DNA from 2 places in the Paenibacillus sp. OAS669 genome. Region 1 is predicted to be linked to the other one. Evidence: predicted binding sites of a transcription regulator. Region 1 holds the regulator's gene; the other holds the start of a gene.
What was found. Region 1 encodes NrdR, which represses ribonucleotide reductase genes. Its sites were predicted from a motif close to AACACNATATATNGTGTT; they were not measured.

Region 1 (3,420 bases):
TGCTGGTGCAGCGCGGCGCGATGCTGGTTGATGCCGACCGTATTGCCAGAGAGGTAGTGGAGCCTGGCAGTCCCGTTCTGACGCAAATTGTGGAACGGTTCGGATCGGAAGTTTTGAATCCAGATGGTACGCTGTTTCGTAAAAAGCTGGGAGCATTGGTCTTTGGCAATCCGCAGGCATTAAAAGACCTGGAAAATATCATGCATCCTTCGATCCGTGCGCTAATTCGCGAAAGAATGCAGGAGTATGAGCAATCGCATCCGGACAAGCTGGTGGTCGTCGACATTCCCCTGTTATATGAATCGGGATTGCAGTCGATGTTCGAAGCCGTCATGGTAGTGTACATACCGCGTAGTCTTCAGCTTCAGCGTCTCATGGACCGGGACAAGCTCACGGAAGACCAAGCGGAGGCACGCCTCAAAGCCCAAATGGATATTGAACAGAAGAAAGCCAAGGCTGACATTGTCATAGATAATCAAGGGACGCTTGCGGATACGGAGAAACAGGTGGAGGCGTTCTTAAGGGGAAGGAGGCTGCTATGAGCATCGGCTTTTGGCGGAAAAAGCGAGTATTTGCTCTTCTTTTAATTACCTTCGTAGTTCTCATGTTCCTTAGCAGTGATATTGTGGGTAAATGGTTATATCCGATCCGCTATCAAGAGGAAATACGGCAGCATGCCGCGAGCTACGAGGTGGACCCGCTATTGGTTGCAGCCATTATTCGAGTTGAATCCAATTATAAGTTGAACATTTCATCCAAAAAAGGCGCTTACGGTTTAATGCAGCTTATGCCGGACACCTCAGAGTGGATCGTGGATGCCGGACGGTTCTCCCCATCCTATAAGAATGATTTGGATAATCCATCCGTCAGCATTGAGCTGGGGACATGGTACCTGGGGTATTTACATAAGGAGTTTAATGGGAACACCATCGCTGCCATTGCCGGTTATAACGCCGGTCAGGGGAAAGTAAACCGGTGGCTTCAGAATAAAGAATGGGATGGCACCTTACAAAATTCGGATTCCATTCCTTATGGTGAAACGAGGCATTACATTCAGCGCGTTTTGTATTATTATAATAAATATCATAAGCTTTATGCGAAGGAATGGGGAATCGCTCCTCAAAAATAAAGAAGCATTGGACAGGCCCCCTAAGGAGCAACTGTCCAATACTTCTACCCGGCTTCTACTTAGCGGTTGCCGCCAGCAAGTGTTTGCTCAGCGATTTGCACCAGGCGACGAGTAATATGACCCCCGATGGCACCAGTGTCACGAGTAGCCATGTTACCGTAGTAACCGTCTTGAGGGATAGCGATACCCAACTCTTGAGCAACTTCATATTTCAGTTGATCCAAAGCTGCGTTAGCTTGAGGTACCACCAAAGCGTTACTGCTGCGAGATTGTCCTGCACCCATGTCTGTTCACCTCCTTGTAAGTTGGTAAACCTATTATGTGCTTTTCCCTGAAGATCATTACAGGGATTCGCTGGCAATATCTGCACGCCTGATTTCGTAACCAAGAGGAGTGATAAAGAAATGAAATGCCCATACTGTGACTATAACGGAACCAAGGTGTTGGATTCGCGCTCGGCCAATGAGAACAAATCGATTCGTCGAAGAAGAGAATGCGAGAAATGTACCAAGCGGTTCACCACCTTCGAAATGGTGGAGGAGACTCCTCTTATTGTTATTAAGAAGGATGGCAGCCGCGAGGAGTTCAGCCGGGAAAAAATGCTCCGGGGCTTGATTCGCGCTTGTGAGAAGCGTCCGGTGTCTGTAGATCAGCTCGATATGATCGTATCCGAAGTCGAAAAGCAGATCCGCAATACAGCAAGCGCTGAGGTCGACAGCCGCGAAATCGGGGAGATCGTAATGGAACAGCTGTATCCGGTGGACGAGGTCGCTTATATCCGGTTTGCTTCCGTCTATCGTCAATTCAAAGACATCAACATGTTCATGCGGGAGCTGACAGACATCTTGTCCAAGCATCAAGTAGGAGAAGATAAAAAGTAATAAGCAGGTGCGGGGAATCCATCGATGATATCCTTTGAGCACCTGTTTTATTTGCTTGATGGGTCCGCGAAAAAAATATTGAATTATCGCTTGACGATAGGCCAAGCACCGTGTATAATACCTAATTGTCGGGTGAAAAATTTACCGAAATCATACGGGGCCTTAGCTCAGCTGGGAGAGCGCATCGCTGGCAGCGATGAGGTCAGGGGTTCGATCCCCCTAGGCTCCATAAGAAAATCCTCGGAACCATAGGGTTCCGGGGATTTTTTTTGAGCCAGCGGGGCCGAACCCCGAGGGTTCAGTCCGCGCGCAGGGAGCGGAAGCGGACGAGCACGGCGTTGAATTCTACCGCCAGGCTTGTCGTCGGAGGGAGGCTCCGTCAGCAAGTTAAATGAGGAATTCAACATCCCCCCCCCCTAGGCTCCATAAGAAAATCCTCGGAACCATAAGGTTCCGGGGATTTTTTTGAGCCAGCGGGGCGAACCCCGAGGGTTCAGTCCGCGCGCAGGGAGCGGAAGCGGACGAGCACGGCGTTGAATTCTACCGCCAGGCTTGTCGTCGGAGGGAGGCTCCGTCAGCAAGTTAAATGAGGAATTCAACATCCCCCTAGGCTCCATAAAAAAAGCGTCACTACGAATAGCGTAGTGGCGTTTTTTTATGTTCACAGGGGGAGCGAACCCCTGAAAGGGGTTCAGTCCGCGCGCAGGGAGAGGAGCGGACGAGCACGGCGTTTGAATCTACCGCTAGGGTTGTCATCGGTGAAAAGGCAATCGAAAGCAAGTCAAATGAAGGATTCAAACATCCCCCCTAGGCTCCATAAAAAAAGCGTCACTACGGATAGCGTAGTGGCGTTTTTTTATGAACATCGATAGCAAAAGCAAATATAACATCGCCGCCATCTCCTGTTTTTTGGTGGGAGATGAGAGCCAAAGTCGATTTGGTCATCCGTGACGGTTACTTCCAGCCCATACAGCTTTAATGTTTAAAGATGAATGTAGCGCCAGTTGTTCCTGGCTCATTCCTTTCTGTAGTCGCAAGAGTCGTATTCGCTCACCGATATGTCGTCTTTGATTCATAATTCACACCCCCATAAAATGATAAGTTTTTTCTTGTTTTTGCCCTAATATGATAAATCTACTAAAAAAGTATCTAGAGATACGATATCGTGAACGATCATCCAGAATTTATGGCTGCATATATGAATTCCCGCCTTTGGGCAATAAAAAAGACGCTTACAACGAAGGCAACTTTAAAGATTGCACGAGAAATAGTCTTCATCTCATGAATTTTTGAAGTTGTTCTGTGTCTACGTCAAAATGTTTGTTATTATTGGCAGCTAGTGCATAGTCATTATACTTTACGGCTGTGGGACCCTTTGCTAAAATCGCGAGTTCCATATCAAAAGTGGGA
Region 2 (3,420 bases), 300 kb from region 1:
CTCGAATATGATCCTCCGCCGACAAATCCATCGCCGTCACAAAGTAGTCGGGAAGCTCCTCATTCGGATGAGCGTCCTTCCATTCTTGGGCAATAGGCACATACTGCTTGTCGAAGCCTAGACGGCTCTGCCGATAGTACTCGAATGCGAAGTACGGCTCGATCCCTGTAGAGGTTCCAACCATGGTCCCTGTGCTGCCTGTAGGTGCTTGCGTAATAACAGTAACGTTGCGCATACCCTTTTTCTGAATGGCTGTTCCAACCTCGGGATAGACGCTCGTCATCGACTTCATGAAGCCGCTTTGCAGGAACGGCTCGGCTTCGAATTTCTCGAAGCTGCCCTTCTCGGCGGCGATATCCGCCGAAGCAAGGTAAGCTTCTTTGGCGATAAAACCGTAAAGCTGATCCAGAAATACGAGCGACTCCGGACTGCCGTAACGAATCTCGAGCTTGATCATCAGCTCTGCCAGACCCATCGTACCAAGCCCTACACGGCGTTCACCCTGCTGGTTAATCCGGTTTTGCTCGAAATGGTAAGGCGTTTTATCTATAACGTTATCAAGGAAGCGTGTGGAGTAGCGAACGACCTTGCCGAGTTCTTCCCATGCCACGTCCTGCTTAGTCTCATCATAGAATCGGGATAAATTGATTGCTGACAAATTGCAGACGCCCCAGGCAGGCAGCCCCTGCTCCCCGCATGGATTGGTGCAAATAATCGGATTAAAGTACCAGCTGTTGGACATCTGATTGTAGTACTCCATGAATACGACGCCAGGCTCTGCCGATTTCCACGCCGATTCAATAATCGTATGCCATACATCGCGCGCCTTCACCGTGCGGTACACGTTCACCTGCTTGCCGAGCTTCTTCCATTTGTCCAAATCTCCGTCCCACAGCTCATCATACTCAGGGTCCGTCGTATCAGGATAGACAAGATCCCAGTTCAGATCTTCCTTCACGGCCTTCATGAAGCCGTTGCTGACGCAGACGGACAGATTGGCATTCGTGATTTGTCCCATCGTTTGCTTGACAGTAATAAAGTCTACGACATCCGGGTGCCAGTCGTTCATCATGAGCATCAAGGCGCCGCGGCGGCTGCCCCCCTGCTCGATCAGACCGGTCGTATAGCTGAACAATCCGCCCCAGGATACGGCACCGCTTGAGGAGCCGTTAACTCCTTTTACTACAGCGCGCCGCGGACGTAATGAGGACAGATTGATGCCGACGCCGCCTCCGCGCGCCATAATCTCTGTCATTTCGGAGAGTGTGCTCATTATGCCTCCGCGGCTGTCATGCGGTGACGGAATAACATAGCAGTTAAACAACGTCAGCTCATCGCTGGCATCCGCGCCTGCAGCAATCCGGCCTCCGGGAACCAGCTTCCAATCATCCAATATATATCTAAATTTATGAGTCCACTCGTCCTGCTTCTCGGGGGTTGCTTCGACTGAAGCCATGGCCCGGGCCAACCGGTCCCACAGCTGCTCCGGTGTTTTCTCCAATGTTAAAGTAAGCTTCTCTATGGAAGATTCCACTATATCTCCGCTGCGAAGCTTTACACGAACTTGCTTACCGTCTCTTGAGACAACCTCGCCGACTTCCTTGGCCGGAAATTTAGGATCGTCCTTCGTTAAAACAAGTACGGTATCTCCAACCTGTGTATGGTTCGTATCCGCGTCCTTCATCGCGTAGCGGTCTAGAAATATTTTTTCACTTAATCCCTCGAGTTTATTGCCGTTCACCGTGTTCAATACAACAACCTCCCGAAAATTAAACTACAACAAATATCACAATATCTGGTATGCATTATCCATTATACAATACAATATATAGTGCTTCTAATGGGCCAGTAGCGGAATTTGGAAATTAGGACAAGACGTCGAGCCGAATACTCCTATTTGCTCCTTTATTCGCTTTTTTTCGTTAACACCAGCTTCATTTTATTCGACAAAAATCAGTGCTTCCCAGCGGCGAAAAATGGTCAATTAGAGTCCGGAGACCTATTGGCATCCTGCTAAAAATCGTTGCACCCTCAGGGCGATCCATTCGATTTTGACATCTGTTTCTATCATTGATAACCTATTTGAGTAGCAGGGAAAATGATAATCCTCAGCCTATCCGTTGATTGGTATTATAACATAGTTTATGCAAAAATAACAAACATATGTTCCTGTATATTTTGCCCTAAGGAGGCCCGTTTGAATGTATTTATACCAAAATGAGTTTGTTCACAAGGAGCAGGTCCGCATATCTCCGGATGATCGCGGCTACTATTTCGGAGACGGGGTATACGAGGTGTTCCGTGTCTACAACGGCATTTTGTTTGAAGCCGAAGGCCACTACGAACGACTGGAGAAAAGCGCCAGAGATGTGCGGATTCCGCTCCCTTATTCAACGCGGCATCTGGATGAGCTGCTGAACCAATTGATCCTGCTGAACGAGCTTGCGGAGGGTACGGTTTATATGCAAATTACCCGTGGCGCCGCACCAAGATCTCACCCATTCCCTGCACAAGCTGAGCCGGTGCTCATGGCTTATACGACGGAGATGGCCAGACCTCTTGAAACCATGGAGAAGGGGATAACAGCAATCACCATGGAGGATATCCGCTGGCTTCGCTGTGACCTGAAGACATTGAACCTGCTTCCTAACGTTATGGCCAAGCAGCATGCGCTGGATCAAGGGGCTCATGAAGTCATACTGCACCGCAGCGGAACCGTTACGGAATGCAGCGCCTCGAACATGATGATCGTCAAGAACGGAGAGCTCAGAACGCATCCCGCCAACCACCTGATTTTGCATGGCATTACCCGGGCTTTTGTGCTTCAGCTGGCTCGCCAGCTCAACCTCCCCGTTCGGGAAGAAGCGTTTACTCTAGATGATCTGCGGACGGCTGACGAAGCTTTTATTACCGGAACGACCACGGAGATTACTCCGATCATCTGTATTGATAAGCAAACAGTAGGCCGGGGAGTACCCGGACCGGTCACAGTGAAGCTCCAAAGAGCCTTTGAAGAGCGTCTTCCCAAAGCAGCAATAAAGAGCTGATCTTTCTCCCCCTACGCAGCAAAAAACCTTCGGAGAATCATCTCCGAAGGTTCCATTCATCGTTGGCATATTTGTCTGCCATCAGCTGCTCGACTAGCGACAGCTCGTATTCCGTCAGCCCGCTTTCCTCCAGCTCCACGTTCAATCCTTCCGCCATTCCTTCCCGGAATGCGCGTTCCAGATCCTGAAGCTGTACCGGCGCTCTGCCTAATTCAAGGCAAATATCGTTGATGGCCACGGCTTTTTGCGTAAACTGCTGCTTCAATCTGGCTTGAATCCGCTCATTCTTGAATTGCAGCACGCGAAACAGCTGATCGGTATCCATGTCCAGCAGAATCGAGCCATGCTGCAGAACGACCTGCTTCTGCCGGGT

Region 2: a site for NrdR is predicted at 1,819-1,836, ahead of GGC63_RS02030 (adenosylcobalamin-dependent ribonucleoside-diphosphate reductase). Genes of this name have one in related genera too.

The regions. Positions count from the first base shown of each region.
Region 1 covers NZ_JADBDR010000001.1:859,748-863,167, reverse strand. Annotated here, with positions in the region: gene coaE (dephospho-CoA kinase) at 1-542, shown strand, start outside; gene GGC63_RS03410 (lytic transglycosylase domain-containing protein) at 545-1,129, shown strand; gene GGC63_RS03405 (alpha/beta-type small acid-soluble spore protein) at 1,189-1,413, opposite strand; gene nrdR (transcriptional regulator NrdR) at 1,534-2,010, shown strand; tRNA gene GGC63_RS03395 (tRNA-Ala) at 2,167-2,239, shown strand.
Region 2 covers NZ_JADBDR010000001.1:558,027-561,446, forward strand. Annotated here, with positions in the region: gene GGC63_RS02030 (adenosylcobalamin-dependent ribonucleoside-diphosphate reductase) at 1-1,684, opposite strand, end outside; gene dat (D-amino-acid transaminase) at 2,202-3,047, shown strand; gene GGC63_RS02040 (biotin/lipoate A/B protein ligase family protein) at 3,085-3,420, opposite strand, start outside.